Regions from separate parts of the Sphingomonas sp. HMP6 genome, predicted to be linked through region 3. Evidence: predicted binding sites of a transcription regulator. Region 3 holds the regulator's gene; each other region holds the start of a gene.
The links. Region 3 encodes LexA, which represses DNA repair genes until DNA is damaged. Its sites were predicted from a motif close to GTTCCNCNCTTGTTCT; they were not measured.
Positions count from the first base shown of each region.

Region 1 (8,070 bases), 560 kb from region 3:
GTAACGGTGACCGCAGGCAAGGCATAGTCGATGCGAACTCGCTCCGCTGCATGTGCCACGACCGGGCTTGCTGTCAGCAAACATGCAATCAGCCATATGTGCCGCATATCCCCCCCTTTTCGCTTCCTCGACGCGACAGCTGCCCCCATCGCCCACTCATGTCGTCATCAGCGGGGCGGCACCATGGCTGGCGTCCCCGCAGTCTAGTAATGGGCCATATCCCCATGCAATGCTAGCTTGGCATGTTATGGATTTTACGCAACGATTACTTGAGCCGAGCAATACATTTTACCCCCATAGAGAAAAATCGGCGAAGAACTTTGAGAACTGCAAAAGACCTTCGGCTAACATGATGAAATCGCGAGAGATCGGTGGCCGCCGCGACCACATGCTGCCCTCGGTGTCTTCTCGTTCCAGTAGAGGCGACTCCTTCGTCAGGCCAATATCCGGACCAGCCTCTAACTGTGTCATTCGGATGACGCCGACTTTGGGAAGCACTTACGCCTTTGCAAGCGCATTGTTGCGTGCTTCGCCGTCTGAAGCTCGCCCTGTCCCGGCGGGCGCCACGGGTACGCCCAGGTCTTTGATGATAGGTCGTCGGCGCTTGCACGGCTGGATAACGAGAAGGTCGAAGTTTCCGGTCGTTGATCATCGCACGTCGGCCGTGTCGTAAGCTGACGCCTTCGTCACAGTGGTCTCAGTCAGTAGTTGGCCGCTGCGATCCTGCCGGGTTTCGAGAGCATCCCGAACGCGGTTCGTCAGGCTCGCTACGAAGTATTTGGCAGCTCTTGGCAGGGGTTGATCTCGCCTAAAAACGTAAGCTCGGCACTAGGGTCGTTTCGTCACGGTTGCGGTCCCGCCTTGCCGGGCAGATACCGAATGCCGAATAGCCAGTGGCTCAAACAGGCCACGCAGGTCGGGGGCTGCCATTTTTCATTTGATCTTCGCCATCCCAAGCATTTTCGTGATCGTCCGCTGGCTACTGCAGCTATCGCTGCCGCTGTGGGGCAAAGGCGCCATCGCTCTGCTGATCCTGTTCACATCGCAGTTTCATCTCTGGAGCAGGCTGTCGTCCGGATCGGTCTTCGCTCCGGAGTTCCCACGGGCCGCCGTCGTCCTGTTCAACTGGGGCTTCGGGGCCATCGCGTTCCTCGCGGTGCTGCAGATCGTGCTCGATCTGGGCACGCTTGCGGTCATCCTGACGACGGGAGGAGGCTTCGGAACGCCGGACTTCCTACGCTACGCGATCGCGGGTGCAGCAGTCACCCTGGCAGCGTTAGGTGTCGCCAACGCGACGCGCGTCCCTCCGGTGATGGACATCGAGGTCGAGATCCGCGGGTTGCCGAGGGAATTCGACGGCTATCGGCTGCTTCAGCTCACCGATCTCCACATCAGCAGGCTGTTCCCGGTGAGTTGGGCGGATACGGTGGTTGACCGCGCCAACGCGTCGGAGGTGGACGTCGTCGTTGTCACAGGCGACTTCATCGACGGGTCGGTGGCGATGCGCCGTGCCGACGTGCAGCCGCTCGAGCGTCTGCGCGCTCCCGACGGCGTGTATGCGATACCCGGCAACCATGAATACTTATTCGATTACGCCGCTTGGATGCGGCGCCTTTCCGGGCTTGGGATGCGCATGCTGCCGAACGCGCACACGATAGTGACGCGCGGACGTGCTCGGATCGTTCTTGCCGGCGTGACCGATCTTTCCGCACCCGGACACGGGCAGCCGGGACCGGATCTGGCAGCGGCGTTGACGGGCGCGCCGGCCGACGCTCCTGTCATCCTGCTCGACCATCAGCCACGACGTGCAAAAGCGGCCTCCGCACACGGTGTCGCGCTTCAGCTTTCGGGCCATACCCATGGAGGCATGGTCGTGGGTCTCGACCGGCTTGTCGCGAACGGCAATGGCGGGTTCGTATCCGGACTTTACGACGTCGACGGGATGACGCTCTATGTCAGCAACGGAACGGGGTTGTGGCCGGGATTCGCCCTGCGTCTTGGTCGACCGTCGGAAATGACCCGCGTGACGTTACGTTCGGCGTAGCCGCATCGCCGGACTTGAAGTTCAGACGTTTTCACATCCGGATTTGCGGCGCGTCCCATGGCTCCGATTGCGGCACCGGGCGTTCGGACTGAGGTAGGCCGAGCCTATTGTCGGATCGCCGAACTGAGAGGGATTGCGATGTTTAACGTTAATGAAGCGGGGCAGGCGGAGCTCGATGCGGCCGAGGGCCTGCGCGGGCAAGTCTTCGAGATCGTCCGCTATCGTGAAGAGCGGGGGGCGGTTCGACAGCCTGCGGCAGCTCGCCGAGGTTCCCGGGTTGTGCGGCACGCTCGACGACGCGACGTTGGCCAACCTCACGGTCTGATCCTCGGCCCTCATCACGCGGGCGCTGTGGAGCACCCCTTCGACACCTCCACCGTCAACAGCGAACATATCGCGCGCAAGGATTCCCTGCTTTCCTCGAGGCATGGCGGACTCATGCTCATCCACCGTCGTTCAGCGGCGGCGTGTAAATGGGTTAGCCACGTCGTATGCGCTATTTCGGTATCTACCTGCTCGGGCCGCTCTTGATTCCCGCGCCGTCCATAGATCGAGACCGCCGTCACGCGGACGTCCGCGCCGACCGCCCACTTGCGACTGTTGAGGCCATAATCCCCAACCGCTTGAAAGCGACCTGTTTTGGTGGTGGCGCAGTAGAGGGCGGGTGACGACGATTGGCTGTTATCCAAGTCGGGTCCGGTAGCTTCTGGGGGTGCAGCGATCGAGAAATGGACCTCTCCAGAATGGAGGGCTTCCGATTTTCGCCTTGTCGTTCCGAGGCGCTCCGCAAGCCCATCGAGGACGGCATCGATGCCCGTCGCATTCAGCCGATATAGGATGTTGCGTCCCGACCGCTTCGCCTCGACTAGCCCCGCGTTCAGCAGGACTGCGAGGTGGGTCGACATGCTGTTCAGCGGCACGTTGAGGGAGCGGGCGAGCTCTCCCGATGTCCGGGTGGTATTGGGCGCCACCGACAGGGTGATCAGCACGTCGAGGCGAGTCCCCTGACCCATCGCGGTCAGAATCTTGGTGACGTCAGGCATTTTTTCGATCTCCCGGTCTTCATCGTCTCTCCTGCTTGATGATCGTTGCGCCGCCGCATGCTGACTGCCGTCACTGGTCGCGCGCCCGACCGATCCGCCGATGTCCGCCGCCCCGCAAAGTGAACGGGTGCACTATGAGATGAGGAACAGCCGCGATAGACGCTTCTGCGCGGACGCGACCGCCGCGCGCAGCCGCTTTCGTTTACCTGAAGAACCGGACAGGATGCCAAGCCGATGGATGGAAACCTTTGTCATCCCGCTTTCGCCCCGAAAGCCGTCGCCGTGGTGACTGGCGCCGCGAGCGGCATCGGTTGTGCGGTCGCGTCCCGGCTTCTCGGTCTTGGCATGAGAGTCGCGATAGCGGACGTGGATACGGACAAACTCGACAAGGCTGCTCGTGAGCTGTCCTCGCTAGGCGAGGTTCTGATCGTTCCAACCGATGTCGCGTCGTTCGCGGCAGTCGAGCGGTTGCGGGACCGGGTCTTCGCGGCTTGGGGCGATGTCTCGGTCTTGGTCAACAATGCGGCCATCGGCGGAAATCCCGGGAAGACATGGGAGAACGGCTCGGATTGGGAGGGCTTGCTCGGGATCAATCTGATGGGCGTTCTGCACGGCGTCCAGGCCTTCATTCCCGCCATGCTGGCCGGCGACGCGCCTGCGATCGTGATCAATACGGGATCCAAGCAGGGGATCACCAATCCACCGGGCAACGCCGCATACAACCTCTCCAAGGCAGGGGTGCGAAGCTACTCGGAGTCTCTCGCCCACGAACTTTGCGACGCTACCGGCGGGCGCGTCTCGGCGCATCTTCTGATTCCTGGCTTCACCTTCACGGGCATGACGAACCGGACCGAGAAACCGGACGGAGCGTGGACCGCTAAGCAGGTCGCGGACTTCATGCTCGAGAGCGTCGCGCGAGGAGACTTCTACATCCTGTGCCCGGACAACGATGTCGATCGCGCAACGGATGAGAAGCGTATGCGCTGGTCGATGGACGACATCGTCGCGAACCGGCCTGCGCTTTCACGCTGGCATCCTGACTACCGAGAGCCGTTCGCAAAGTTCATGGAGGCGTGACCAATGCGATCGCTGCTCCGCGAGTCGCAGATGCGGAGGTCGACGGGCGCGGCTACCGAGTGGCTCAAAACGGGGGCGCGCCTTGGAAGACCTGGCGCTGTTGGACGCCAACGTCAGCGGTCACCTCGGTCTCGTCGCCTTACCACGATCAGCGCCCGAGGACCGTCGACGTCCAAGGCGGACATGTGATCCCCGTCGATTGATGCGTGCGCGACGTCCGCGCGAATCCGCCACAACGTTCCTGTAATGTTCTTGCGGTCGGCCGACGGTTGGGCCTAGCTACAAGCTATCCGCCGGGCACGGTGATTCGAGGGGGGGCGAGAAGGACGGCGATGCGGAATGATCAGAGTCTGCGGGCGGATTCGGCGCTGAGACTGCACGAGATTCCATTCGATCTCGTGCCGCAGGAGGTTCCATTCTTCCTGTGCGACACGCCTGCCGGTTTCCCGTCGCCGGCGCAGGACGACATGCAGGACCCCATCGACCTCGGCGCTTGGCTCGTGGAGCACCCGGCCGCCAGCTACATCATGCGTGTCGATGGGCGGTCCATGGCTGGGGCGGGGATCAACGACGGCGACCTGATAGTCGTGAACCGGGCCAGGAAGCCGAAGGCTGGCGCGATCGTCGTCGCGCTGGTGCACGGCGACCGCACCCTGAAGCGGCTGCGCTGGGTCGATGGGCGGCATTGGCTGGTGCCGGAAGCAGATGGATTTCCGGAAATTCTGGTCGACGAGTATGTCGAGATCTGGGGCGTCGTCGTCGGCGTCGCGCGCAAAGTGGCATGACCGCCCCGATCGCGCTGATCGACTGCAACAATTACTACGTCAGCTGCGAGCGCGCGTTCGATCCCAGCCTCGTTGGAGTGCCGGTCATCGTTCTATCGAACAACGATGGTTGCGCCATAGCGCGATCGGCCGAGGCCAAGGCGCTCGGGATCAAGATGGGGGATCCCATTCATCACCTGCGCGACAAAGTGCGCGAACACGGGATCAAGGTCCGCTCCTCCAACTACGCACTTTATGGCGACATGCAGCGGCGGGTGATCGCGGCATGCGAGCCCTTCGCACGCGATTTCGAGATTTACTCGATCGACGAGACGTTCATCGATCTGGCTGGGTTCGAGCGGCGGGATCTCGTCGCGCATGCGCATGCGATGCGGGCGCAGGTCCAGCTGTGGACGACGATCCCGACGTGCGTCGGGATCGCCCACACCAAGACCCTGGCGAAGCTGGCGAACGCTGCCGCCAAGAAGGATCCGCGCTTCGGCGGTGTCGCCGACCTGCGCGACGAGGGCACGCGCCAGGGTGTGATGCATACGTTCGCGGTCGGCGACGTTTGGGGGATTGGCGGAGCTACCGGGCGCAAGCTCGCCGATCTGGGGATCCATACCGCCGCTGCCCTTCGAGACATGCCGATGAAGCAGGCGCGAGGTATGGGAACCGTCGTCCTCGAGCGTTTGGTGGCGGAACTTCGCGGGGTCCCGTCTAATGCCGTCGAGGCCGTCGAACCACGTCGCAAGGGCATGGCGGTGACGCGGTCGTTCGGGACGCCGGTTACGGACTTCGAGCAGATGATGGGCGCGCTGTCCCAATACGCCCTCCGGGCTGGTGAGAAGCTGCGGGCCCACGGGCTCGTCGCCGCCCGATTGACGACGTTCTTCCACACGAACCGTCATAGGCCCGACCGACCCCAATATGGCGGATCGCGGATGATGACGCTACATCCGATGACGAACGACAGCCTGGAATTGATCGCGGCAGCCCGGCGCGGTGCCACCAAGGCATGGCGCGACGGTTACGCCTACACGAAGGCGGGGATCATGCTCGACGATCTGCTGCCCCAGGATAAGCGACCTCGGACGCTGTTCGAAGCGGACATGGGTAGGCGGGATCGGCTGATGTCTGCGCTCGACGAAATCAACGGCCGGTTTGGAAGCTGGACGGCGGTGACAGCGTCCCGGGGTTTCAGCCGGGAATGGCGGGTGCGGTCTGAAATGCGGTCGCCGGCCTGGACGACGGATCTCGCGGACGTGCCCCGCGTCAGAGCCTGAGGTGTGTCGGCTGCGCGACGCGACGACGCTCGCTTCCCTGAGCGCCGGCCTAGCCCGGCAAATTGCGCGCAAGCCGCGCCGATCGAGGTCGCCATTCGGAGGAGGATGAGTGGCGAAACGGCCGCTGATCGGCATATGTAGGCTTGCTAGTGACTAAACGATAACGTTAGCTACGTCCGATTGATCCATGGATAACAACAAGAAGAGTGGTTGGTCTGGTTATGGATGGCTGGACTTGGCGTCCGCTTTGTCGCCTATTTGGCGATACCGAATCTAGGGGGATTGGAACGTTGGCAAGCAGCCCGATTATCGAGGACGGAGACGCGCCGGTTTCCGTCTTCCAGAGCGACCTTCCCATCGACGAGAAGCTGGACCGTGCGCGCACCGAACTGCTCGACCTGTCGGCGCGCAACCGCCTGCTCAACATGCCGCGCTCGTCCAAGGGGGCAAAGGCCGTCGAGATCGTCGACGAGGTAGGGCGTGAGGTGTTCCGTATCCTGGTCCAGGAGGCCAAGCCCTTGACCTTCCTCGCCGGAAAGGCGGCGGCGTCCGGCGACGCGGCTGAGGATCAGGAAACCGCGGAGGACGCCGACGAGATCGCCGACCTCGCGCAGCCCGAGGACGACGTCGCGGACGACCGGGGCGTCTTCTCACGTCATTCCGACACTAGGCTGCAGACCCGGCTAACGCCGAAGGGGCTGCAGAAGCGCCTGCTTGAACTCTACTTCGACGCGCGCACGCTCGAGGAGGAGCAGGGCGTCAACATCCTGTACCTCGCGATCGGCGCCTTGAAGTGGATCGATCCCGGCAATGCGGCGAACGTTCGCTTCGCACCTCTCGTTCTGGTCCCTGTGCAGCTCGAGCGCGGGAACGCGGGCGAGAAGTTCAAGCTGCGCATGCGCCAGGAGGACTACGCCTCCAATCTGTCGCTGGAGGCGTTCCTCGACAGGGTGCACGGCATTCGACTGCCCGCGTTCGAGGCTAGCGACGGGTTCGATCCCGCAGTCTACTTCGGCGAGGTGGCGGAAGCCGTCTCCGCGAAGCCTGGTTGGGAGGTCCAGCCCGACGTCATCGTGCTCGGGTTCTTCTCCTTCGCCAAGTTCCTGATGTATCGGGATCTCGACCCGCAAACCTGGCCGAACGGGGGGAAGATCACCGACCGGGCGCTCGTGCGCGGACTCCTTTCGGACGGTTTCGGTGGCAGCGAGGGCATGATCCCCGAAGATGCCAACATCGACCCCTTCATCTCGCCGTCCGACATGCTCCATATCGTGGACAGCGACAGCTCGCAGGCGCTGGTGGTGCACGAGGTCCGGCGCGGGCGCGACATGGTCATCCAGGGCCCGCCAGGCACGGGCAAGAGCCAGACGATCGCCAACATCATCGCCTCGGCGGTCGCCGACGGAAAGACCGTTCTCTTCGTCGCCGAGAAGATGGCGGCCCTAGAGGTCGTGAAGCGCCGCCTCGACGCGACCGGTGTTGGGGACGCCTGCCTGGAGTTGCATAGCAACAAGGCGAACAAGAAGGCGGTGCTGGAGGAACTGCGACGGACCTGGGAGCTAGGCGCGCCAAGACGTCAGGATCCCGGGAGCCTGCACGTCCGGTTGACGGAGGCTCGCGATCGCCTCAACGATCATGCGCGACGCATGCACGACACGCATCCCGCGTCCGGGCTGACCCCTTATCAGGTGATCGGCCAGCTCACGCGGCTGAAGCTCGATGGCGAGCGGCCGGGGGATCTGGCGCTCGTATCGCCCGAGACTTGGACAGGGGATGATTTCGCTGAGCGGCACGCGGTGGTCAGCGACCTCGCCGAACGTATCAGGGTCGTCGGCCGCCCTGCCGATCACCCATGG
Region 1 covers NZ_AP022672.1:910,534-918,603, forward strand. Annotated here, with positions in the region: gene HMP06_RS04620 (hypothetical protein) at 1-59, opposite strand, end outside; gene HMP06_RS04625 (metallophosphoesterase) at 938-2,044, shown strand; gene HMP06_RS04635 (ArsR/SmtB family transcription factor) at 2,383-3,087, opposite strand; gene HMP06_RS04640 (SDR family NAD(P)-dependent oxidoreductase) at 3,322-4,164, shown strand; gene HMP06_RS04645 (LexA family protein) at 4,497-4,949, shown strand; gene HMP06_RS04650 (Y-family DNA polymerase) at 4,946-6,214, shown strand; gene HMP06_RS04655 (DUF3320 domain-containing protein) at 6,505-8,070, shown strand, end outside.
Region 1: HMP06_RS04645 (LexA family protein) is a predicted target of LexA. The motif match lies at 4,402-4,417, and genes of this name have one in related genera.

Region 2 (8,070 bases), 430 kb from region 3:
AGTTCGTCTGCTTCATCGAGGTCGAGCGCTTCGCAAGGCCAAGGGCGAAACGCGCTTTCATAGGCGCGTCGGGCGATACGGGTGATGTTGAAAGCGTCAAGATTAAGCTTCTCGCCAATCTTTTTGTGATTGTAATCCGAAAAGTCTTCGACCTCAAAGCCGAGAAAAGCCGTCGCCGCTGCGATGCCGGCGATCCGTTCAAGGTCTGCCGCTTGTGAGACGAGGTGTTCGCGTAGATCTTCCATCATTGCCTGGAGCGTGAAGGGGGGGGCGGGCATGGTGTAGGTCCATAGGTCGTCAAAGTGGTCGACCGGGGCATCGACGAACTGCAGCGAAGCGGGAGACACCAGACTGGCTGGTGAGCGGCCATCCGACATGCGGATGGGGTAGCCTCTGTGTACAAGCTCGAGCGCTTCGCTGTAGCTGGAAACGAGGACGGCATTGTCCTTGTGGTGACGCTGGGCGCCATGAGCCGCGTCGGCCAGCACAAACATGCCGTTCTGGCTCGGGTCGCGGTCGCGCTGACGCCAGGGGCGTTCGATCGCTCCGGTGATCGGGTTGGTGCGCAGGATCTGAGTGAAAAAGCTGGGAATGGCGGGTCTCCCTGGAAAGATTAGTGCTGGCGTGCAGCGGTAACGATGGTGCCGTTGTCGGCGACGATGACATAGGCGTTGCGGTAGCGACCGAGTTGCGCGGCCCCCGGCCCCAAGATGCGGGTGGCCTCGGCCCAGCTGTCGGCATCGAAGCTGTGCTTGTAGCAGTCGCCGCCAGCCCACATGCACTCGGTCAGCGAGAGCAGCAGATCCACGACATAGCCAGGGATCGAGCGCTGTTGCATGCGGATGATGGCGTGGGAGCTGAAATGGTAGCACTTGGGGATCGCTGAAAATGTCTGCATGATGGCCTCCTGGCTTGATGGTTGTGATATAAAGCCAATTAATAAGGCGTGTCAATATGAAAATAAACAAACATACGAGGTATGTGGATCGTTTCAGAATTCAGGGTAAGCCACTGGGGATCTGGCAGGCGGGGCTGACCCGAGAGCAAACCTGCGGGCGCCGGCATTGGCCTCAGATGCCATCATTCCGGCGCTGATGAAGGGCCTCGGGTTTGCCGGAGGGATCCGCTGTTGAGTCACTGAGGAGCTAGGGTTCCCTTTCCACGATCACGAAAGAGTGTCTGAAAGTCGCCTTTGAGGTCGGGCTGCGCCCACGTTGATAAGAAAGCTTCGAACGTCTGCTCCTTCCAAGTGCCAACGTTCAGCAGGTGTTTCGGAAACGGCGGGAAAGTCCCAAACGTCACTATTCGTCGAAGTAAGACAAGCGACGAACGAACGGCAAATTTCAGGAGCCCAATATTCTGGCCCGAACGACTGGGATTGGGCGCAAGCAGTCTGTCCGCTTTGAGAACGAGGCGGGAGTCGAACCACTTATTGCGACGCCGGTTGCGGGCCATAACTCTTCACGAAGGTCACAAGGTCGATTTCTCCCCACTTGCGATGCCGCTCCGTGTCGAAGCTGATTGACGTTGCTACCGGTTGAAAGGGCTGTATTTTTACGGTGCCGGTGGGGTGGCAACACCCGGCTCGTGAGAAGGCTCTTGGGACACCGGCACCGTTCGCCCATGCAAGCCGCTTTGGGAATACTTTTTCGGTTCGATGGCCAATCCGACGTTCAACCTTTCCGCATTTGCTGAGAAGCTCATCGCTGAGAAGCGGAAGCTCAACCTTGCGTGGAAAATTAAGAATGCGGTTGGGCTTCAGTCGATAGCCGTCGATCTCAAAATGGCCGTTGAGGCGTGTGACGGGCTGCTTTTTTCGCTCGATAACAAGTGACGTGACCCCCGTCTTTCATCCAGCGGCAGCCAGAGACCGACCGTTGTTGTCGCGCAGGAGCGCGGGCGAAGCAACGGGCGGGTTTAAACCCGCCCGTTGCTTTTCGAGGTCGGCGGCAAAGGCCGCCGGTGTGGCGTAGCCGAGCGAGGAATGTGGCCGCTCGGTGTTGTAGTCATCGACCCAGCGCGCGAGGATCGAGCGCGCCTGGCGGACCGTGAAGAACAGCGTCTCGTTGAGCAGCTCGTCGCGCATGCGACCGTTGAAGCTCTCGACGAACCCGTTCTGCGTCGGCTTTCCCGGGGCGATATAGTGCCACTCGACGCAAGCATCGCCCGACCACGCGAGAACCGCGTTCGAGGTCAGTTCGGTCCCGTTGTCGCTGACGATCATCCTGGGCGCACCGCGCTCGGCGATCAGATCACCCAGCTCGCGCACCACCCGCTTGCCCGAGATCGACGTGTCGAGCACCGCTCGCAAACACTCGCGCGTCACGTCGTCGACGATGTTGAGGATGCGGAACCGCCGCCCCGTGGCCATCTGGTCGTGGACGAAGTCCAGGCTCCAGCGCTGGTTGGGCAGCGCCAACACGGGTGCCGGTGCCCGCGCACCGACGGCGCGCTTGCGGCCCTTTCGGCGTCGCACCGTCAGACCTTCCTCGCGGTAGAGCCGCTGGGTCTTCTTGCGGTTGATCGTCATGCCGTCGCGCCGCAGCAGGATATGCAGCCGCCGATAGCCGAACCGCCGGCGCTGCTGCGCCAACTCGCGCAGACGCGACCGCAGGTCGCCATCATCCGCCCGGCACGAGCGATACCGCATGCTTTTGCGATCCGCCCCGACGACAGCACACGCCCGCCGCTCGCTCATCCCCAGCGCCGTCTGGAGATGCGCGACCGCTTCCCGCTTCGCGGCAGGCGTTACCATTTTTTTGATAGCAGGTCCTTCAGACCCGCGTTGTCGAGCATCGTGTCCGCCAGCAACCGCTTGAGACGGGCGTTCTCCTCCTCGAGCGCCCGCAACCGCTTCGCATCGGACACCTCCAGACCGCCGAACTTGGCCTTCCACGCATAATAGGTCGCGCTGGACATCCCGTAGCGCCGGCACAGATCCGTCACCACCGCGCCAGCCTCGGCCTCTTTCAGGATGCCGATGATCTGCTCTTCCGAAAACTGCTTCCGCTTCATCTGTCCGTCCCTTCTTCCGGGGTCGGACTCTAGCTCCAACTGGAGGAAAAAACGGGGGTCACGTCACAAGATGGATCAACCCGCCGATTTTCGCGAGTCAAGCGAGGCGGCGCTTATGAACTTCATCATCCTGCTTTACGCCCGTGCTGCAAAAACATCATCCGACGAGCGCCAGCAATACGACCCGCGCGCCAGCCTCACCCCGGAAGAGTTGGTAGTTCACCAAGAGCTTTGCGACCTTCGAGATGCGGCGGTCGCTCACTACGGGACGGGAGGTTCATACGTCGGCAATTAGGTGCGTGAGCTTGCGATAATGGAGATCGGCGCGGGAGTAAGGGTTGGCGTAGTTTCGCGGCGGCAAATCATTGACCGACCGCTGATCGCGCGGGCGAAAGCCCAAATCCTTCGCGTCATCGAAATTGTCGATCCTATCGCGTCGGAAAGGATCAACGGCATTAGCGAAGCGCTCGATGCCGAATGCGAACTCGATTCAGAGTTCTATCGGGAGGTTCACGCCCATCCCCTAAATGTTGAACTGTTTCTCGGTGGCGCTGAGCAAGTGGTGCAGATGCAAAACACACCCAATGGTGGATCGGCGCGGGGCGCGTTCGGGCAAAACCGCTAGGGCATTGGGAGATCGAAAAGTGAAGATATTGAATGCCTTGCTCGCGGCAACCGTGCCGTCGATTGCCCTATCTCAGTCGGCTCTTGAACATTACGCGTGGCAAGACCCGTATCCACTGGTTCCGCTCGGCCGCACGGCACAGGCCATCACTGGACCGGTTCGCGTCCGTCCAAAAACGATCACTTTTGATAATAAAGTCGTGGCGGCGCGCCTTGTCGGCAAGGTTTGGCGCATGTGGGATGAGTCTGGTGAAAAGAGCACTGCGAGCATCTATGAGCTATCGAGCGATCCGGGCGTGCTCAGACATCGCAACACTCTTTGCGGGGCCGGGGTGAAGGCACGGTTTGTAGTGCTCTGGCAGAGCTATCAGAATGGCGTTGGCGGTGCGGTCAACATGGCGGTGTGGTCTTCCGCGACAAAGCCAGAAGACAAAGACAGTCCCGGCTTGTGCGGCACGTATTCTTACGAGTGGAAGGTCCGTTAGCCGCTTTCATTGCGCAGTCTTGCTCGCTCGAAATTGAGGAAGGTCTAACCGTTGCGCAGGTGCTTTACCAATTCCCCCAGGCGCGTTCGAGCGCCGTCCATTCGGGAAAGGTCAGGGGTCGTAAGGGGGTGTACCGCGCGGATCCGCTCCGGCCGTCCGTGGCCGACGTTGCAGCGGAAGTGTCGGCTCATGACATCGACGTGATCGTTCCGGCCGTGGCAGCAAAACCAGCGCTGCGCGCGTTGCGCTAACACCACGCCCCGGTGGTCGCACGCGCGGCAGTCAGCTGCACATTGGCATTCTGGTGAATGAAATTCCCTAGCTTGAGCAGCCGTATGGTCGCGCCCATGCCATTACAGCGCAAGCGGCAACTGGTCGGGATCGGCTTCGACGGGTGGGTTGGCGATGCGCTTCGCGATGCTCGCCGCAAGTTCGTTCAACGCCTGTTCGCGCAAGCGTTCGTCGCCAAAGGTGAGGCCGACACGCGCCCATCCCGGACTGAGCATCAGGCCCTCGCGCGCCAGGTTTTCGAGATCGTTGGGCGAATCGGAGAGATGCTGTGCCATATCGGCGTGTGGAACATATGCGGAACGAATGGCAAGATATGTTCGGCGCCGCGTCGCATATGGCGTCGGAGCTCGGCCCTTGAGAACGGCATGTGATCGGCGGGCCGTTAGCGAAATCAGGTTTCGTCCGGGCAGGTGTAGTGAATCGGGTTTCGAAGCCACGCTGTTACAGCCGACTCGCGCCATCCCGCACAGCGCGTGCTGATCGCGATCTGCTTGGGAAAGCTTCCATCCTTGATTTTCCGGTACAATGTCGATCGGCTGAGGCCCGTACGATCGAGTACGGTCGGTAGTCGGAGAATTCTGTCAACAAAGTCCGACATGGCTCGCTCCTGCATTCGCTGGCAGATGAGGCTCGGGCAAGCCATCAAAGGGAGCAAGGCCAAAGGCCTTCGATCCAACTAAAGGATAAAGAAACAAGCTGTGGAGTAGTCGGAATGTTACCTGTATTGCGCCAGACCACGTCCGGCGAGGTTCAAACGGCTCGCCGGGTGTTGAGAACGTCTTGGGAAAACGCGTCGGAACCTTTGGGGCTAACCCTTGGACATTCGAACCGACCACCCGGCGGACTGACGACATAGTACCAATTTTTCGGGCTTCGCTCCAGTAAGGGGACGTAGTCTGGCTACGATTTCTTGTTCGGAGTCGAAGCCCACCGCCGCTTGGCGGAACGCTAACGTCTGACGGGATATGGCTCGAACTCACTATTAGTCTGCCACATCGTCAGCATGACTATCGCTAATTTTCGGCCTACCGCCATCCGGGCTCGCCCGTAGCCTGCCCGCTTCGCCAACTCGCTGCCCCAGTCACTCAGCGCACAGCGTTGAGCGGCCCGCGACAACATTACGCCAGCGGAAATCACCAGATGCGTCCTCGTAAGCCGATCACCCGCCCGGCTAATACTGGATGCGAAGAACCTTCCCGGACTGTTTCAATGTTGGCACCATGCCCAGATAGGGGCCAACGTCCGCAGGCCGGTGGAAGCGCGAGGGTTCGTCGATCGCCGAATAGAATGACAGCGCACAGATCGGGCCAACACCGGGAATTTTGAGGAAGCGGCTAGTGATGGGGTTACCCTCGGCCCGTCTTTTCAGATCCTTGTCCGCCTGTCGGATGCTCAGGTGCAACTGTGCGCACAGCTCAATCAGGGGACGTAGCGTGCGCGCCGCCTCAGACATGCCGGTTTGCCCCAAGGCCTTAATCTCAGCCTCAACTTTGGTACCCATAGCGAGGCCAACGCCTAGCTGCTTGATGGTGCTGCCATAGTTGCGCAACATCGCACGAAGGCAGTTCCGGTTTGCGGCGAGCAGCCAGACTAGGCGGTGTCGAAGGGCAAGCTCGGTTCTAATTTGCTGAGCCTCCTGTCCGCGAACGTGTACGGCCAAACGGGGTACACCCCCTAACCGTGCGATCTCCGCTATGCCGCGCGCGTCGTTGATGTCCGTCTTATGACATCGAACCGCGAGCACTTTGCTCGTTTTACGCGAGTCAAAAACGGAGACGGGAAAGCCCAACTTGGCGAGGCGAGGGGGCAGCGTCGGCGAGGCGCCTGTCTCCAACGCGACCGCCGCAATGTTGGTGAGTGGAAACATGGCGAGGGATTTAGCGATGTCGTCAGCTGTCGATCCCGACGGACATTCAAGTACGGGCAGCCCGGTATGATCTAGCACGCACACTGCTGTGCTAACTTCGCCGACATCGAGTCCAACCCAAAACTTCGAGGTCATCGCGCACCTCATTTATGTTTGCGTCGGCGGCCCTAATTTGGGTGCCAGGTCGCGGAGCGCCTGCAACGAGGTTTCGGGGTCCGCCGACGAATGGATAATGTCTAATTTGCACCGAGTCTGAATTCGCAAAGCGGTGAGCCGCCCCATAGATGCGGTGCCGTGCAATCACTTGAGCCTCTCGATTTTCACGAAGCAATCCACTCGGGATGCGCCCCAAATATTCGTTCCGATGGCGACCCGTGCTTCGCACGGCCACGCTCTACGCCGCTGTGCGGCGCCGAGCCGCTTCGCGTCTCGTCCCTGCGGGTGACGATCGTTGACGCAGTCCGGATCTCCGATCCGGTTAGCTGACATCGCGCTTCGCGCGCTGGCGCTGGTTGCGGCCGCGGCCAAGGGGGTGGGCGTCGCTACCCTCTAGTCCCGCCGCGGCGTGCCGCAACCCGGCTGCGCCGGGCCCTCCGCTTCGCTGCGGCCCTGCGGGTGCGGCCCGCCTCCGTCGGCGGGACTGCCGGTTCGCTCCTTGCCGCCCACCCCCTTTTCCGGGGCCGTGTGCGTTTTAGGAAGGAGGAAGAAAGATGAGGTGGAGGTTCTGGCGTCGGCTCCCTCGTGTGAGGCCCGAAGTGGCCCGGCTGGAGCGAAAGCTGTGGCGGATGGATTCCGTCACGCGGGAGGTCTTCTTGCTGCATCGGCTGGATAGCCTTGGCTATCGCGAGATCGCCGAGCGCTTGGAGATCGACGTGGCGGAGGTGGAGCGTCGCATGGCCAGCGCCTTGGTCCATCTCGTTGAAGCGAGCGAGGCCGACTGATCCATTCGCGGACGCGATAGGCCTTGCCTTCGCATCCGCGAATGCCGCAGGTTCCGCAGCAATGTTGCGCACGTCCCTCGATCATCTTCCCGCCTCTCGGCAGCGCGAGCTTGCCCATGTCGCGCGCGTATTGTGCGAGGAGTTCGAGGCCGCGCACGCGATCGGCACCAAGGACTGGAAGAAGGCGCGGCGCATCTTCAAAATCGTGCTCTACGGCTCGTTCGCGCGCGGCGACTGGGTCGATGATCCGGTTGGCGGCTATCAGTCCGATTATGACATCCTGATCGTCGTCAATGACGAGCGCCTGACCGAATTCGAATATTGGTCGGCCGCCGAGGACCGGCTGATGCGCGATACGACCATCACCAAAGCGCTTAGTGCGCCGGTCAACTTCATCGTCCATTCGCTGACCGACGTGAACGCCCAGCTTGAGAAGGGTCGACCGTTCTTCGTCGATATCGTAAGCCAGGGGATCGCGTTGTGCGAGGCCGAGGGGTTCCCGTTCGCGCAGTCCCGCGACTTGCCGTCGGAAGAGGCGAGGGCGGAGGCGGAGAAGCACTTTGAGAAGTGGTTTCCGAGCGCCGAGGCATTTCTGCGGATGGGGGAGGGGGCGCGCGCAGCGGGCGACCGAAACGAGGCCGCATTCGTGCTCCATCAGAGCGCCGAGCGCTTCTATCATTGCGCGCTGCTCGTGCTGACCCTCTACAGTCCAAAATCGCACAAGCTAAATTTCCTTCGTTCGCATGCCGAGGAAATCGCGCCTGAGTTGATCGAGGCGTGGCCCCGCAGCGATAAGTTCAGCCGACGCTGCTTCGAGCTTTTGCGGCAGGCCTACGTGAACGCCCGC
Region 2 covers NZ_AP022672.1:3,559,829-3,567,898, forward strand. Annotated here, with positions in the region: gene HMP06_RS17405 (hypothetical protein) at 1-494, opposite strand, end outside; gene HMP06_RS17410 (hypothetical protein) at 614-898, opposite strand; gene HMP06_RS17415 (hypothetical protein) at 1,658-1,834, shown strand; one part of gene HMP06_RS17420 (IS3 family transposase) at 1,850-2,763, opposite strand; one part of gene HMP06_RS17420 (IS3 family transposase) at 2,763-3,015, opposite strand; gene HMP06_RS17425 (hypothetical protein) at 3,131-3,310, shown strand; gene HMP06_RS17430 (hypothetical protein) at 3,329-3,640, shown strand; gene HMP06_RS17435 (hypothetical protein) at 3,660-4,124, shown strand; gene HMP06_RS17440 (DUF6771 family protein) at 4,478-4,690, opposite strand; gene HMP06_RS17445 (helix-turn-helix transcriptional regulator) at 4,807-5,028, opposite strand; gene HMP06_RS17450 (IS110 family transposase) at 5,587-6,429, opposite strand; gene HMP06_RS17455 (sigma factor-like helix-turn-helix DNA-binding protein) at 6,993-7,223, shown strand; gene HMP06_RS17460 (HEPN domain-containing protein) at 7,288-8,070, shown strand, end outside.
Region 2: HMP06_RS17440 (DUF6771 family protein) is a predicted target of LexA. The motif match lies at 4,701-4,716, and genes of this name have one in related genera.

Region 3 (8,070 bases):
GAGGTGTATTCGATCGTCTTATACGGCACGAAGCTGGTGAAGCCCTGCACCGTCGCATCGCCCGCCAGGAACAGCTTGCCGCCATTGCCGAGCGGCAGGTCGTAGCGGGCATTGCCGTCGAACTGATACTTCGGCGCATTGGGCAATGCGTTGCCGTTGATCTGCGCCAGCGTCGCCGTACCGACATTGATCGTCGGGTTGAGCACGGTGCAGGTGACCACGCCGTTCAGCTTGCACACCGGCGTATAGACGCGCGTGTCGTTCACTTCCGTATGCAGCACGCTGCCGCCGAGGCCGAGCGTCAGGTTGCGCACCGGACGCCACGTCAGTTCGGCTTCACCACCCCAAGCCTGCGCCTGATTGGCGTTGAACAACAGGCCGTTGTTGTTGGCATCGTTGCCGTTCAACTGGATGTTCTTGACCTTGTAGTAGAACCCCGTCGCGTTGAAGCGCAGCGTGTTGCCGAACAGGTTCGACTTGAAGCCCGCCTCGTACGACGTGATCGTCTCCGAACCCGCCGTCACGAACGCCGAGCTGAACACGGCGTTGCGGCCCTGGATCGTCGGCCCACGGAAACCGCGCGAGACGCGCGCGAATACGTTGACGTCCGGGTTCACTTCATAGCGCAGGCTCCCCTCCCAACTCGGCTGCGTGTCGGCGAGCCGGACATTGGTCGCCGCCGTCACCGGGAAGGTCACCACGCCAGCAGCATTGCGCGGCGGCGTGACCAGACGCGTCGTCTTCTCGTCATAGGTCACGCGCACGCCGCCGGTCAGAGTCAGCTTCGGCAGAAGCTCGTAGCTCGCCTGGCCGAAGCCCGCGTACGACGTGTTGACGTTGCGCAGGACGACGAAATTGTTCGGGTTGGGCGTCGTACCAAACGAATTGTTGAGCAGGAAAAAGCCGCGCTGCGCGAATTCGGTGGTGTCGCGCGACTCGAAATAGATCCCGCCGACCTGCCATTTGAAGCGACCATTGCCATTGCTCGCCAAGCGGACTTCCTCGCTCAGCTGATCGAGATCGATCACGCGACCACGGCTCTGGCCGTAGAAGCGTCCGCCGGGGAAGTTGGCCGCGATCCCGCCGTCGGTGTCGCCACGGCTCGACCCCGAGGTCGTCTCATACGCCGTGATCGAGGTCAGCGTGACGCCGCCGAAATCGTTCTTCGCGTTGAACGATGCGCCGTACGTCTTGTACGCCTGCGGGCTGTTGAGCGCTTCGTCATTGCCGACGGCATCGCGCGGTTCGGCGCTCACGTCGTTCGACCCGAGCTTGATCGCGCCGCGATGGAACAGCGTCGCGGTGCCGCTGTAATGGCGCGCATGCGCCGACAGGATGCCGGTGAAGCCGGTGTCCGGCGGGGTCAGCATCAATTGGACGCGTACGTCCTTCTCATCGAAGCGGCCGAGCACGTTCTTGCCGCCGACGGTGCCGTCACCGCTGACGCCGTTGAAGGTGTTGTCGATCCAATTGTCGCGATGCTGGTACAGCGCCGAAACGCGGAACGAGAGCACGTCCTTGACGATCGGCCCGCCGACGCCCGCATCGACGCTGATCGTGTTGTAGCTGCCGTACGATGCCGTCGCGCGGCCTTCGAACGCGTTGCTCGGACGGATCGTGTCAAACTTGATGATGCCCGCCGTCGTGTTGCGGCCGAACAGCGTACCCTGCGGCCCGCGCAGCACTTCGATCTGGCGCACGTCGAACACCGGGTTCGATTTGAGCACGACATGCTCCAGCACGACATCGTCCTGGATGATCGACACCGGCTGCGATGCGCCGAGGTAGAAATCGACGTTGCCGAGACCGCGGATGTAGAAGCGCGGGAAGATGCGGCCGGTGGTCGATTCGACGTAGAGGCCGGGCACGCGGTTGGCGAGTTCGAGTAGCGTATCGCTGCCGCCCGTCGTGTAGGTGCGCAGATCGTCGCCTTGCAGCACGCCGACCGAGACCGGCACCGACTGCAGATTTTCGCGGCGGCGCTGGGCAGTGACGACGATGTCGCCGAGGCTGTCGCTATCGGTGGCCTGCGCGGTCGCGGCAGCAGGCGTCGCGACGGGCGCGTCCTGCGCGCTGGCGGCGCTTGCCCAAAGCGCGGAGAAGGCCGTGCCGAACAGAAGTGCGGACTTGGCGGCGAGCGATTTAGACATGAGAGTTTCCCACTTTTTGATTGAGCTATTGATATGAAGATGCGCGCGCAGGGCACTCCCGGGCTCCTGCGCTGCACTCTGCCGGACGACCTTCATCTGAGTGAAATGCCGCCGGTCACCGCGCGCTAGGCGCGGTTTAAGGCGTTATGATGACAGCGCGAATTGGCCGGTGGATTCTCATCGACTGTGGCTTTTTGGTCATCTCGCGTCGGGGCCAGCAACCCGCGAGAATCGGCGCTCCGAAACCGCGCGCCCCTCGACGCGGCACCCGCTGGCACGATACAGGCACGCCATGCCCCCACCCCTCCTCTCCGTCACCGATGCCCAAACCCGCCTGTTTGCGCTCGGCACCCCCGTCGCGGTCCAGACGGTGCCGCTGCGCGAAGCATCCGGGCGCTGGTCGGCGGCCGACGTGCTGGCGCTGCGAACGCAACCGACGACCGATCTATCGGCGATGGACGGTTACGCGCTCCGCTTCGACGATCTGCCCGGTCCTTTGACGGTGATCGGCGAAAGCGCGGCGGGGCGTCGCTTCGATGGCACGCTCGGTGCGAACCAGTCCGTCCGCATCTTCACCGGGGCGGCAATGCCCGCGGGTGCCGATAGTGTGCTCGTCCAGGAAGAGGCAGCGCGCGATGGCGAGACGCTCCGCTTGGCAGGCGAAGGTCCGAAACGTGGCGGCAATGTCCGCCGCAAGGGCCTCGATTTCAGCGCCGGCGAAACGCTTGTCGGCGCGGGCGAGCGGCTCACCCCGGCGCGGATCGCGCTCGCCGCCATCGCCGGGCACGGCACACTCCCAGTGCGCCGACGGGTCCGCGTTGCGATCATGGCGAGCGGCGACGAACTCGTCGCGCCCGGTGCCCCCCTCACCGCCGATGCGCTGCCCGAATCGAACGGCGTCATGCTCGCCGCCTTGCTGGCCGATCTCCCGGTCGAGGTGATCGATCTCGGCATCCTGCCCGATCGGATCGACGCGATCGTCGACACCTTCGCACAGGTCGATGCCGACATCCTCGTCACCACCGGCGGTGCCTCGGTCGGCGACCACGATTTGATCCGCCCCGCGCTTCAGGCGGCGGGCGGAAATCTCGATTTCTGGCGAATCGCGCTGCGGCCGGGCAAGCCGATGCTGGCGGGACGGTTGCGCAACACCGTCGTGCTCGGCTTGCCGGGCAACCCAGTGTCGGCCTTCGTGACCGCGACGATCTTCCTTCGCCCGCTGATCGCTCATCTGGCAGCCGCCGCCACCCCGCTGCCAGGCACACGCCACGCGATCCTCGGTGTCGCCCTGCCCGCGAACGACCACCGCCAGGACTATCTGCGCGCCACGACGAACGATGGCCGCGTCGCACCGGCGGACCGGCAGGACTCCTCGATGGTCCGCACGCTCGCCCGCGCCGACTGTCTCATCGTCCGCGCGCCGCACGCCCCCGCCGCTGCGCCCGGCGACTCGGTGGAAGTCATCCTGCTCGCGTAACCCGCCCGGCTTGACGCGCGATTTTTCGTTCCGTATAGGTTCGTCGTCTGTTCCGACGAAAGGGCCGCGACATGCTTACCCGCAAGCAGCATGAGTTGATCTGCTTCATCAACGACCGGCTCGACGAGACCGGGGTCTCCCCCTCGTTCGAGGAAATGAAGGAAGCGCTCGACCTCAAGTCCAAGTCTGGCGTGCACCGCCTGATCAGCGCGCTCGAGGAACGCCAGTTCATCCGCCGCCTGCCCAACCGGGCCCGCGCACTCGAAGTGCTCAAGATGCCCGAACGCGGGACCAAGGCACCGACCAAGGTCGCAGCCGAGGCCGCAGCGCCCAGCAACGTGCGCCATCTGCCCGAACCCGCCAACGACGTGATCGAAATCCCGCTGCACGGCCGCATCGCGGCCGGCGTGCCGATCGAAGCGTTCGAGGGTGCCTCGATGCTCGCCGTCCCCGCCGCCCTGCTCGGCAGTGGCGAGCATTACGCGCTCGAAGTGTCGGGGGATTCGATGGTCGAGGCGGGGATTCTGGACGGCGATTACGCGCTGATCCGCCGCCAGGAAATCGCCCGCGACGGCGAGATCGTCGTGGCCTTGATCGAGGAAAGCGAAGCGACGCTCAAATTCTTCCGTCGTGAGGGCGCGATGATCCGGCTCGACCCCGCCAACCGCGCTTACGATCCGCAACGCTACGCGCCCGCGCAGGTCCGCGTGCAGGGCAAGCTCGCCGGTATCCTGCGCCGTTACGATTGAACGGCGGGCGTCGGCTGCGCGGTGCGATCGACGCGATCGCCGGGCTTGAAGCAGGCCGCCGTCTCGAACCCGTTCGGCATGATCGGAACGCGGTCCAGCGGGCTTCGGGGCAATTTGGCAGTGCAGTTAGCGGGCCGGTCCGCCTGATCGGGCGCCATTTTTCACCTTGCCCCAAGTGCGCCGCAGCCGCTCCGGCGGCAGCGGCGCGGCGATCCACGGATGCGTATCGCCGGACTGCCGCACCGTCCGCACCGCGCCCCGCTCGAAGCTGATCGCCACGCCACCGGTCCGCACCAGTACCGGCCGGTCGAGCCGCAACCAGCGTGGCGTGCATCCGCGCGGTAATCGCCGCTCGCTGACCACGATATCCGCCGTCCGGCACGCCGCGATCAACTCGGCAACCGGCACCAGATAGGCACTCCGTGTCGCCACGACACGCCAGTCGCGCCCGCCCGCACGGCGCGTCATCAAACACAGATCGCGGCTGCACCGCGCCTCTGGATGGTCCGACAGCAGCATCGGCAGGCCGTCTATCCCGCCATTTTCTGTCAGCATATCGGCGGTGTAATCCCCCACCCGGTCGCGCAGCAACGCAATATCCCCACCATCGGTACGGATCGCGAGATGCCGCCCGTCTCCTGTCACCAGCAGATCGGGTGCTGGGGTCGCCAGCGCCCAGATCGCCCCTGCCGCCAGCGGTATCAGCCCCAGCCGCCGCCACCGCGTCCGCCACAAAGCGATCCACAGCCCACCCGCCACCATCAACGCATAGGCCCCGCCCGGCATCGCGGGCAGCGGCGCGACCGCTCCGGGAATTGCCGCCGTCGTCCGCGCGATCCACAGCAGCAGATCGAGCGAGCGCGCCGTCAGCCACCAGAACGGCGCTCCCGCCCCCACTGTGTCGAACAGCAACGCCAGCGCCTCCAGCGGCATGGTGACAAAAGTTGTCAGCGGGATCGCGATGATATTGGCGACCGCGCCGTACACCCCGGCCTTGTGAAAATGGAACAAGGAGATCGGGATCAGCGCCAATTCGACCACGATTCCCGTCAACAACAGCGCCACAATCCCACGCCCGATCGCCGCCGCCCGCGATTGCTCGCGCGGGGCGAACCACCGCCGCACCACAGGATGTTCGTTGAGCGCGATGATCGATGCGACCGCCGCAAACGAAAGCTGAAAGCTCGGCCCCGCCAAAGCCTCGGGGTATAGCAACAACACGATCACCGCCCCCGCCGCGACCAGCCGCAGCGTCAGCGCCTCGCGCCCCAGCACAAGCGCCACCAGCACGAAAAGTGCTGCGACGCATGACCGGATCGTCGGCACCTCCGATCCGGTGAGCCACGTGTACCCGATCGCCGCCAGCGCCCCCGCTCCCGCCGCGATCAGCGGGATCCGCCAGCGCAAAGCGACCCACGGGCTGAGCGCGAGCAACCTCGTCACCAGCAGCATCACCGCCGCCACCGCCGCGGTGATGTGCAACCCGCTGACCGACAGCAGATGCGCCAGGCCCGAGCGCCGCATCGCCTCATTATCCTCGGCGGGAATGCCCCCCTGATCGCCCGTCGCCAGCGCGGCCGCAATTCCGCCCGCCCCACTCCCACCGACAGCGCCGCCACCCGCGCTCGCCTGAATATGCCGCGACAGCCGCACGCGCAGCCCGGCATCCCGCGCGCCGCCGCCGGCCACCACGCTGACCGGCCCAAACCCGCGCCCGGTCGCGCCGATCCCGTCGAACCACGCCGTCCGCGCGTAATTATAGGCACCGGGCACAGAGGGTTCGGGCGGTGGCATCAGCCGCGCCGACAGCCGGAGCGTTGCCCCCAGCGCCAGCCCTTCGGGAACGTCCACGCTCGCCAGATTAACCCGAATGCGCGGCGGCAATGTTGGCAACGGCCGCGCCGGCCCGCGAGACTCGGGCACCGAAAGCACTTCCACCGGCGCCAACCGCAACCGCACCAAATCGCGCGCCGGCAGCGGCTCGATTCGCTCCACTCGGGCCGTGAACGTCGCAATCGTCGGCCGATGCAGCACGCCTTGCGCAACATGCTCCGCCCGCCACCAGATCAAGCCGAGCCCAAGCGCGACTGCCGTTGCGCCCACCGCAACCACCCGCGCCGCGCGCCCGTATCGCCCCGCCGCCAACCCGCCTAGCGCCACTGCAACCGCCGTCAGCCCGGCGATCTGCCAGCTCCGCGCGTCAGGTAAAACGAACCACAATGCGATCCCGCCGCCCAGCGCGACCGGCAACCACAAGGCAAGCTGATCGCGCTCCGCCTCCAGCCACTGTTCCAGCCGCGCGCCCAACCCACGCAAAGTGCCCCCGCCGATTTGAAGCGCGGCAAGGTGCGTGCTAGGGGCGCTCAAGGCTGATCCGGCCATCCATGTAAGTCTGGGAGTATGCGCGGTTGAGCGCAATATCTGATCCCGCCGCGGCCTCCGCCGTCGGCGCCACTTCGACCACCGCCAAGCAGCCTCAGGTCGTAACCCGGTTCGCGCCCTCGCCGACCGGGTTTCTGCACATCGGCGGCGCGCGCACCGCGTTGTTCAACTGGCTCTATGCCCGCCACAATGGCGGCAAGTTCCTGCTGCGGATCGAGGATACCGATCGCGCGCGCTCGACTCAGCCCGCGATCGACGCGATCCTGACGTCAATGCGCTGGCTCGGTCTCGATTGGGACGACAGCGAAGTCTATCAATTCTCCCGCGCCGCGCGCCATGCCGAGGTCGCGCACGCGATGGTCGCACACGGCCATGCCTATCGCTGCTTCCTCACGACCGAAGAACTCGACGCGATGCGTGCCGAGGCGCAGGCCGCCAAGAAACCGCTGCGCATCCGCAGCCCGTGGCGCGACCGTGACCCGGCCGAGGGTGGCGACAAGCCGTCCGTCGTCCGCCTGAAGGCCCCGCTCGACGGTGCCACCACGATCGAGGACCGCGTCCAGGGCAGCGTGACCGTGCAGAACGCCGAGCTCGACGATCTCGTGCTGCTGCGGTCGGATGGCACGCCGACCTATATGCTCGCGGTCGTCGTCGATGATCACGACATGGGCGTCACCCACGTCATCCGCGGCGACGATCACCTCAACAACGCCTTCCGCCAGCTCCCCATCATCCGCGCGATGAACGCGATCGAGGGCGGCTGGCCCGATCCGGTCTATGCCCACATCCCGCTGATCCACGGATCGGACGGCGCGAAGCTGTCGAAGCGGCACGGCGCGGTCGGCGTCGAATTCTACCGCGACGAGCTTGGCATGTTGCCCGAGGCGCTGGAGAATTACCTGCTCCGGCTCGGCTGGGGCCATGGCGATGACGAAGTCATCAGCCGCACCCAGGCGATCGCGTGGTTCGATCTCGACGGCGTCGGCAAATCCCCCTCGCGCTTCGATCTGAAGAAGCTCGAAAACCTCAACGGCATCTACATTCGCGATGCCGAGGATGCCCGGCTGGCCGAATTGGTCGCGACTCGTCTCGATTTCACGCCAAGCGATGCGCAACGCGCCGTGCTGGTCCGCGCGATGGCCTCGCTCAAACCGCGTGCTGCAAACCTCAACGAACTGACGCGCGGCACCGACTTCCTGTTCGCCACCCGCCCGCTCGACATCGCGCCGGACGCCGCACCGCTGCTGTCCGGGGAATCCCCTACATTGCTCGCAAAGCTCCACGCGGCGCTTGACGCGCTCGACGGCTGGGA
Region 3 covers NZ_AP022672.1:352,296-360,365, reverse strand. Annotated here, with positions in the region: gene HMP06_RS01740 (TonB-dependent receptor) at 1-2,150, opposite strand, end outside; gene HMP06_RS01735 (molybdopterin molybdotransferase MoeA) at 2,443-3,627, shown strand; gene lexA (transcriptional repressor LexA) at 3,699-4,376, shown strand; gene HMP06_RS01725 (ComEC/Rec2 family competence protein) at 4,503-6,743, opposite strand; gene gltX (glutamate--tRNA ligase) at 6,785-8,070, shown strand, end outside.

Region 4 (8,070 bases), 760 kb from region 3:
TGGCGAGAAGGGTGCGCCAATCGTGCGCGGGGCCGAGGCGCTGGCCGCGATGATGCTGCAGATCACCGATTATGTGATGCGTTTGGCACCGCTGGCGGTGTTCGCCGCGATCACCGCCACGATCACGGTTAACGGCCTCGGCATCATCTGGACGCTCGGGCTGTTCGTCGGGAGCTTCTATCTCGGGCTGGCGGTGTTGTGGCTGCTGCTATTTGGCGCGGCGTTCGTATTCATCGGGCCGCGTGCCTTCAGCCTCGCGCGTTATATCCGAGAACCGATCCTGCTCGCCTTCTCGACCGCATCGTCGGAAGCCGCTTATCCGCGCACGTTGGAGGCGCTGGTGCGCTTCGGCGTGCCGCGCCGGATCGCCAGCTTCGTGCTGCCGCTTGGCTATTCGTTCAATCTCGACGGGTCGATGATGTACATGACCTTCGCGACGCTCTTCCTGGCGCGCGTATACGGCGTGGACCTGCCGCTGGGCACGCAGATCGTGATGCTGCTCGTTCTGATGGTAACGTCCAAAGGGATCGCCGGCGTGCCGCGCGCCTCGCTCGTCGTGATTGCGGCGGTGATGGGGCAGTTCGGCATTCCCGAGGCGGGACTTTTGCTGATCCTGCCGGTCGACCAGTTCCTCGACATGGGTCGATCGGGCACCAACGTCGTCGGCAATGCGGTAGCGACCGCGGTTGTGGCGAAATGGGAGGGGAGCTTGGCCGATCCGCAGGAGCCCGAGATCGAGCCGCCGCACGCGCCGCATTCTTCAAAGTCGCCACACGGCGCGGTTTGAAGAAGAAGAGGTTCACGCGAAGGCGCGAAGAGAAGAAAAGGGCGCGAAGTTAGAAGTCGCGCGACAGCGCCCTCAACCTCTGGTCAGACGATTTTCCGCGGCGTCGGAATCCTTCTGCTTCGCGCTCTGCCCTTCTCGTCGCGCCTTCGCGTGAACCCGTTTCTTTTTCCCGGCCCGAACGCCGCCACTCAAGCGTAAGCGTACGGCCCGCCCTTGGCGAGCGCCGCCTGATAGGCCGGGCGCGCATGAATCTTGTCGAGCCACGCAATCGTCGCCGGGCGCGATCCATCGAGCCCGGCGCGACTGCGCGCAGCTTCGAGCGGGAAACTCATCATGATGTCGGCGCCGCTCAGTTCGTCCCCCGCGAAATAGGGTCGGCTCGACAGCTCGGACTCGACATAATCGAGGTGCACGTCGATCATCGGGTGGATGCGCTTGGCCGCGGTCTTGCCGAGCAACGGAATACGATTGACCACCAGCAATACCAGCAAGGGCGGCATCATCGATCCCTCGGCATAGTGGAGGAACTGACGATAGCGCAGCGTGTCGCCGCGGTGGGCCGGTGGCCCCAACTTTCCGTCGGCGAGTTCGACCAGATAGTCGATGATCGCGCCGGTTTCGACGATCGTCTGTGCCGCGTCGGTATCCTGGAGAATCGGCGATTTACCGAGCGGATGAATGTGTTTGAGCTCGGGCGGCGCCAGCATCGTGTCTTTGTCGCGCTCGTAGCGCTTGATGTCATAGGGAAGCCCGAGCTCCTCGAGCATCCACAGGATCCGTTGTGACCGGGAATTTTCGAGATGATGGACGATGAGCGTCATGGCGGTCTCCGGATTTCGCACTAATCGACCTGTTCTAGCAGCCTGCGCACCAACGCCCAAGGCCGCGCGGTGGCGGCTCCGAGAAGATCGGCCACCGCGACGGCGCGGAGCATCCGCGCGCTTGCGTCCGGTCCGCCTGGCCTGACACGCTTGAACACCCCCAATATGAAAGGCCCGCCGTTGCCGACGGGCCTTCCCGGTTTCTGCGACGGCGGCGCGGTTCCGCGGGCCGTCTTGGCTGGACCGGCGGCGTGCACGCCCGCCGCTCCGCACGCCACGCTGCCGATCAGGGGCAGCGCCAACGCGAAACTCACAACTCTTCGTCGCCCTCGTCCGGCTCGGGGCCGGCCATCATTTCCTCGGCTACCTTGTCGGTCCGCGACCGGATCGCCGCTTCCAGCCGATCCGACATTTCGGGATGCTCTTTCAGGAACGTCTTCGAATTCTCGCGGCCTTGGCCAATACGGACGCTGTCATAGGAAAACCATGCACCCGATTTCTCGACGAGCCCGGCCTTGACGCCGAGATCGAGGATTTCACCGATCTTGGAGACGCCCTGACCATACATGATGTCGAATTCGACTTGCTTGAACGGCGGCGCGACCTTGTTCTTGACGACCTTGACGCGCGTCGTGTTGCCGATGATCTCGTCGCGATCCTTGATCTGTCCGGTGCGCCGGATGTCGAGGCGCACCGAAGCATAGAATTTCAGCGCATTGCCGCCCGTCGTCGTCTCCGGGTTGCCATACATCACGCCGATCTTCATGCGGAGCTGGTTGATGAAGATCACCATGCAGCGCGAACGGCTGATCGAGCCGGTCAGCTTGCGCAAGGATTGCGACATAAGGCGTGCTTGCAGGCCGACGTGGCTGTCGCCCATCTCGCCCTCGATTTCCGCGCGCGGGACCAGCGCCGCGACCGAATCGACCACCAGCACATCGATCGCGTTCGAGCGTACCAGCGTATCGACGATCTCGAGCGCCTGCTCGCCGGTGTCGGGCTGCGACACGATCAGTTCGTCGATGTTGACGCCGAGCTTCTTGGCGTAAACCGGATCAAGCGCGTGTTCGGCATCGACGAAGGCAGCGGTGCCGCCGGTCTTTTGCGCCTCAGCGATCACATGCAGAGCGAGGGTCGTCTTACCCGAGGATTCCGGCCCGTAAATTTCAATCACACGCCCGCGTGGCAAACCGCCCACCCCGAGTGCGATGTCGAGCCCGAGCGAGCCGGTCGAGATCACCTCGACCTGCATCGTCTGCTTCGAGCCCAACTTCATTGCCGAGCCCTTGCCGAATGCGCGGTCGATCTGAGCCAGAGCGGCCTCGAGCGCCTTCGCCCGTTCGTCCTTGGCCTTTTCGGCGGCCTTGTCCGTGGATGCTGCCATTTTGCTGTCGATGACCTTCAAAGATACCGCCACTGGGAGCCTCCATCGCTAGCCCGAACGCCCGCCGCGTTCAATGCGTGTTGGAGTGTGTATCGCGTTTGTTCCGAAAGAACAAGAGAGGAACGAAAGTATTTTCCGGGAAACAGCGGCCTCAGCCCAGCGCGTCGAGAGCCTTCGCTACGCCGTCCATCGTGAACGGCTTTGGGAGCGTGGGGCGGTCGCGATAGGCTTCGGCCACGGTATCGTGCGATCCGCCAGTCGCGAACACAAACGGAATGCCTTTGGCCGCCAGTGCATCGGCGATCGGAAAGCTTTTCTCGCCACCACGCAGATTCACATCGAGGATCGCGGCATCGATCCCACCCGCGGCGATCAGCGCCAGCGCCGCGTCGACGGTATCGACCGACCCGGCCAGTGCCTTGTTAAGCACCTCCAGAAAATCCTCGATCATCATCGCAATCAAAGGTTCGTCTTCGACGATCAGAATAGTGTGCGGTGCGCCCATTCCAACGCCTTAGCCGCCGCCCGCGGCCTGCGCCATATCATTTCGCAACCGCACCCGCCCGCGCCAACACCGCCCGCGTCGCTTCGGCAAGCTCCTGCACCGAAAAGGGCTTTGCGAGGAATTCGACATTCTCGAGATCGATCGATTTGCGGATCGTCTCCTCGGCATAGCCGGACATGAACAGGATCGGCAGGTCGGGATAGCGCGCGCGGGCGTGGCGGACCATCGTCGGGCCGTCCATCAGGGGCATCATCACGTCGGAGATGAGCAGATCGGGGCGTGCGCTGGCCGCGAGAAGCTCAAGGGCTGCCTCGCCATGCTCGGCGGTCAGCACGGTATAGCCCTGCCGCGTCAGCGCCCGCTCGGCGACCGCGCGGACCATGTCCTCGTCCTCGACCAACAGGATCGTGCCGGTGCCCCACAGATCGACCGGCTTCTCCTTTGGCACGACACGGGCGGGCGTCGGTTCGGCCAGCGCCCCGGCAGTGTGGACCGGCAAGTAGATTTTAAACACGGCGCCTGCCCCGCCCTTCGACCCGCCCTTGACGTTCTCGGCGAAGATCCAACCGCCCGATTGCTTGACGATGCCGTAAACGGTGGAGAGACCGAGGCCCGTACCCTTTCCGACTTCCTTGGTGGTAAAGAAGGGTTCGAAAATCTTGGGCAGGATATCGGGCGGGATGCCGCCGCCGGTATCGGCCACTTCGAGCACGACATAATCGGCGGCGGGCAGAATGTCCGATCCGAGCTTGCGCACCTCGCTCGCGGTAACGGCATAGGTCTGGATTGCGAGCGTCCCGGTACCGCGTGGATCTTTGGACATCATCGCGTCGCGCGCATTGACCGCGAGATTGACGACCACCTGTTCGAGCTGCCCCGGATCGGCACGCACCGGAGACAGGTTGCGGCCGTGCTTGACGGTCAAAGTCACCGTTTCCCCCAGCAGCCGCTTGAGCAGATTCGACACTTCAGAGATGACGTCGGGCAATTGCAGCACTTGCGGGCGCAGCGTCTGCTGGCGCGAGAAGGCGAGAAGTTGCCGGGTCAGGCTGGCTGCGCGGTTAGAATTGGCGCGAATCTGCTGGATGTCGTCATAATCACTGTCGCCAGGCGAATGGCGCATCAGCATCAAATCGCAATGCCCGATGATCGCGGTCAGGATATTGTTGAAATCATGCGCCACGCCGCCGGCAAGCTGTCCGACCGCCTGCATCTTGGTCGCTTGCGCTACTTCGCGTTTGAGTCGGGTTTCCTCGCTATTGTCCTTCAGGCTGAGCAACACCGCGGAACTGCCCAGGCCGCGCGCACCGGCGATCGACAGCGCAACGGGTTCGTCGGGATGGTCTTTCAGTCGCACCGCGAGATCGGTCGAATGCGTCGCGCCGCCAGCGAATCTGCGGATCGCGTCGGCCACCACGCCCTTGTCTTCCCGCACCACCAGGTCACCCGGATAGATTGGCGGACTTTGCGGATCGACCGCAGCGGCGCGCGCGAACGCATCGTTCATCTGCAGGAACCGCCCGTCGCCGCCGATCAACGCGATCCCGAACGGCATCAGCGACACCAGGCTCTTGATGTGCGCGCTCGCGCTCTCGCCGATTGCGGGGTGGCCGTTCTCCTCCTCGTCGATCAAGGCGACGAGCATCGGCGCATCCTCGCCATCGAGGAACGGGATTTGTAGCACGCGCAGGGGGTTTTGCGTCAGCCCCTCGCGTTCGAAACGCGCCATGCCGTGCGCATCGGTGATGAGAAATTGCGCGAAGTCGCGGCCGATGATCGCGCCTTCCTCATGCCCCATCGCGCGAGCGCGCAAGACGCGATTGGCGGCGCGAATCCGGCCGTCGGGCTTGATCAGGGCGGCCATGATTCCTGCGCTGCCGAGCCGGTCGCCGGTGGCGCCCGCGATCAAATTTTCCATCGTCTGCGCCAGATCAAGCCCCTGCGCTGCATGGAAGCGCCAGACGAGCAGATTCTCGTCCTCCCCGGCGCGTGAGACCTGCGCCGAGAGGTTGGTGCCATTGATCAGCAGCCGATCGATCGCCGCGCCACCGTCACGCCAGGCGGCGCGCCCGGCATTGCCCAGCCGCTCGACCCCGGTTGCGTCGAATGGCAGGCCGGGCGGGGTCGGGAAGCCGCCAAACACCGCTTCATAGCGATCGTTGGCACAGACCAGCCGACCGGCCCGATCGGTCACGGCGATCGCATCGGGACTGCTTTCGGCGAGAGCCCGCGCCACGCTCCAGTCGGGCTCAAGCGCGGTGGCGGCCGTGGGCGGGAACAGGCGCCGGAATGCGAGCAGCCCACCCGTCACCAGGAGTGCAGCAGCCAGGAAGGCGGCGGCGATGGACAAACTCCCGATCAGCCCGAGAATGACGAGCGCGGCCGCCACGCCACAGCCGATCGCGATCAGCGCGGCGCTACGAAAGGCGGTGGACTGCGGGGTCGCGGGGAGCGTGGCCATTGCGTCATGCTTTGGGGCAACGGCCGGGAGCGTCAAGAGCTAAGCGGCGGAACGACGGGGGTTTGTCACGGTAAGTGCTGCCGGGCGTTTCTCCCTCCCCGGCGGAGGGGAGGAGAACGGATCGCCTCGGCAAAGCCGAGGCGTCGGACGCCGCTGGGGCGGCGCCGGCCGGGCCGCCGTCGATCCGCGATTTAGCTTCGCTAAATCTTGGACGGCGGCCTTACCAAACCTTCACCCGATCCGCCGGCGCGAGATACATCTTGTCACCCGGCTTGACCCCGAACGCCTTGTACCAATTATCCACGTTGCGCACTTCGGCAGTGCGATACGGCCCCGGCGAATGCTCGTTCGAGATCACTTGCGAGCGCAGCGCCGGTTCGCGGAACTTGATCCGCCACACTTGGGCATAGCCGAGGTAGAAGCGCTGATCACCGGTCAGCCCGCCGATCACCGGAGCCGGCTTGCCGCCAAGCGAACGCTGGTACGCGTCGTAAGCAAGCGCGAGACCGGCGAGATCTGCCATATTCTCGCCCAGCGTCAGGCCACCCTTGATATGGAGGCCGGGGAGCGGCTCATACGCGTCATATTGCTTGACGAGCTGGTCAGTCATCGCGGTGAAGCGCTTGACGTCCTCGGCGGTCCACCAGTCGGTAAGCTTGCCGGTCGGATCGTATTTGCGGCCCTGATCGTCAAAATGGTGGCTCAGCTCGTGGCCGATCACGACGCCGATCGCGCCATAATTGATCGCCGGATCGGCCTTGGCATCGAAAAACGGCGCTTGCAGGATCGCCGCCGGGAAGACGATCTCGTTCATCGGCGGGTTGGCATAGGCGTTCACCGTCATCGGGGTCATACCCCATTCGGTGCGGTCGATCGGTTGGCCGAGCTTGGCGAGATCGCGCTTATATTCGAACGCGTTGGCGGCGGCGACATTGCCGACCAGATCGTCGCGCTTGACTGTCAGCGCGCTATAATCGCGCCACACCGACGGGTAGCCGATCTTGGGCGTGAAGGCGGCGAGCTTCGCCTGCGCCTTGACCTTGGTCTCGGGCGCCATCCAGGTCAGCTTGTCGAGCCGGACACGCATCGCGGCGATGATGTTCTTGACCAACTGATCCGCCGCCGCCTTGGTTTCGGGCGGGAAATAGGTCGCGACATAACTCTTGCCGACTTCCTCGCCCAGCGCGCCGCTGACCGTGCCGACCGCGCGCTTCCAGCGTGCCGGCTGCTGCGGCGCGCCGCTCAGCACGGTGCCGTAAAACGCGAAATTGGCATCGTTGATCGGCTTGGAGAGATAGCCCGCGTACGCGCGCATCACCTTGAGCGTCATGAAATCCTGCAGCACCTGCACCGGCGCGTCGGCAAAGGCCTTAGCCTCCCCGGTCAAGGCGTCGGGCATCCCGACGAGGAAATTGGCCTGGCTCGCGGTGCCAACGGTCTTGAAATAGGCGTCCCACGGGAAGCCGGGGGCCTTCCCCGCGAAATCGGCCATCGCCCACTTGTTGTAGGTCAGGTCGGAGTCGCGCGACTTGATCCGGTCCCAGTGCGCGGTTGCCAACTGCTTTTCGAAGGCGAAGACCGCCGCTGCACGAGCGGGTGCATTCTCCACCCCGGCAAGGCCCAGCATCTGCGCCTGATACGCCTGATACTTCGCGCGCGTGTCGGCGAGCTTCGGGTCGTCCTTCAGATAATAGGCGCGATCGGGCAGGCCGAGCCCACCCTGGCTGAACCCAAAGATGTAGTTCTCGGGGGCTTTGTCGTCCTGCTGCACGCCACCGCGGAACAGGCCGCCGACGCCCTGCTGCTCAAGCTTGGCCATCTCGACCGCGAGCGAAGTTTTGTCGCCTGCGCCCTGGAGTGCAGCGATCCACGGCTGTACCGGCGCAATGCCTTTCGCATTGACTGCGGCTTCGTCCATGAAGCTCGCGTAAAAATCGCCGATCTTGCTGCCCGACGCCTTGGACGGCGCCTCAAGAATCGTATGCGTTTGGTCAAGCGAGCGGTCACCCAGCGCGTTGAACGCCCCCCAGCTTGCCTTGTCCGCGGGGATTTCGGTCTTCGCTTCCCATGCGCCACCGGCATATTTGACGAAATCGTCGCCCGGCGCGACCG
Region 4 covers NZ_AP022672.1:1,112,363-1,120,432, forward strand. Annotated here, with positions in the region: gene HMP06_RS05640 (dicarboxylate/amino acid:cation symporter) at 1-787, shown strand, start outside; gene HMP06_RS05645 (glutathione S-transferase family protein) at 976-1,608, opposite strand; gene recA (recombinase RecA) at 1,919-2,992, opposite strand; gene HMP06_RS05655 (response regulator) at 3,144-3,497, opposite strand; gene HMP06_RS05660 (response regulator) at 3,535-5,958, opposite strand; gene HMP06_RS05665 (M13 family metallopeptidase) at 6,179-8,070, opposite strand, start outside.
Region 4: recA (recombinase RecA) is a predicted target of LexA. The motif match lies at 3,101-3,116, and genes of this name have one in related genera.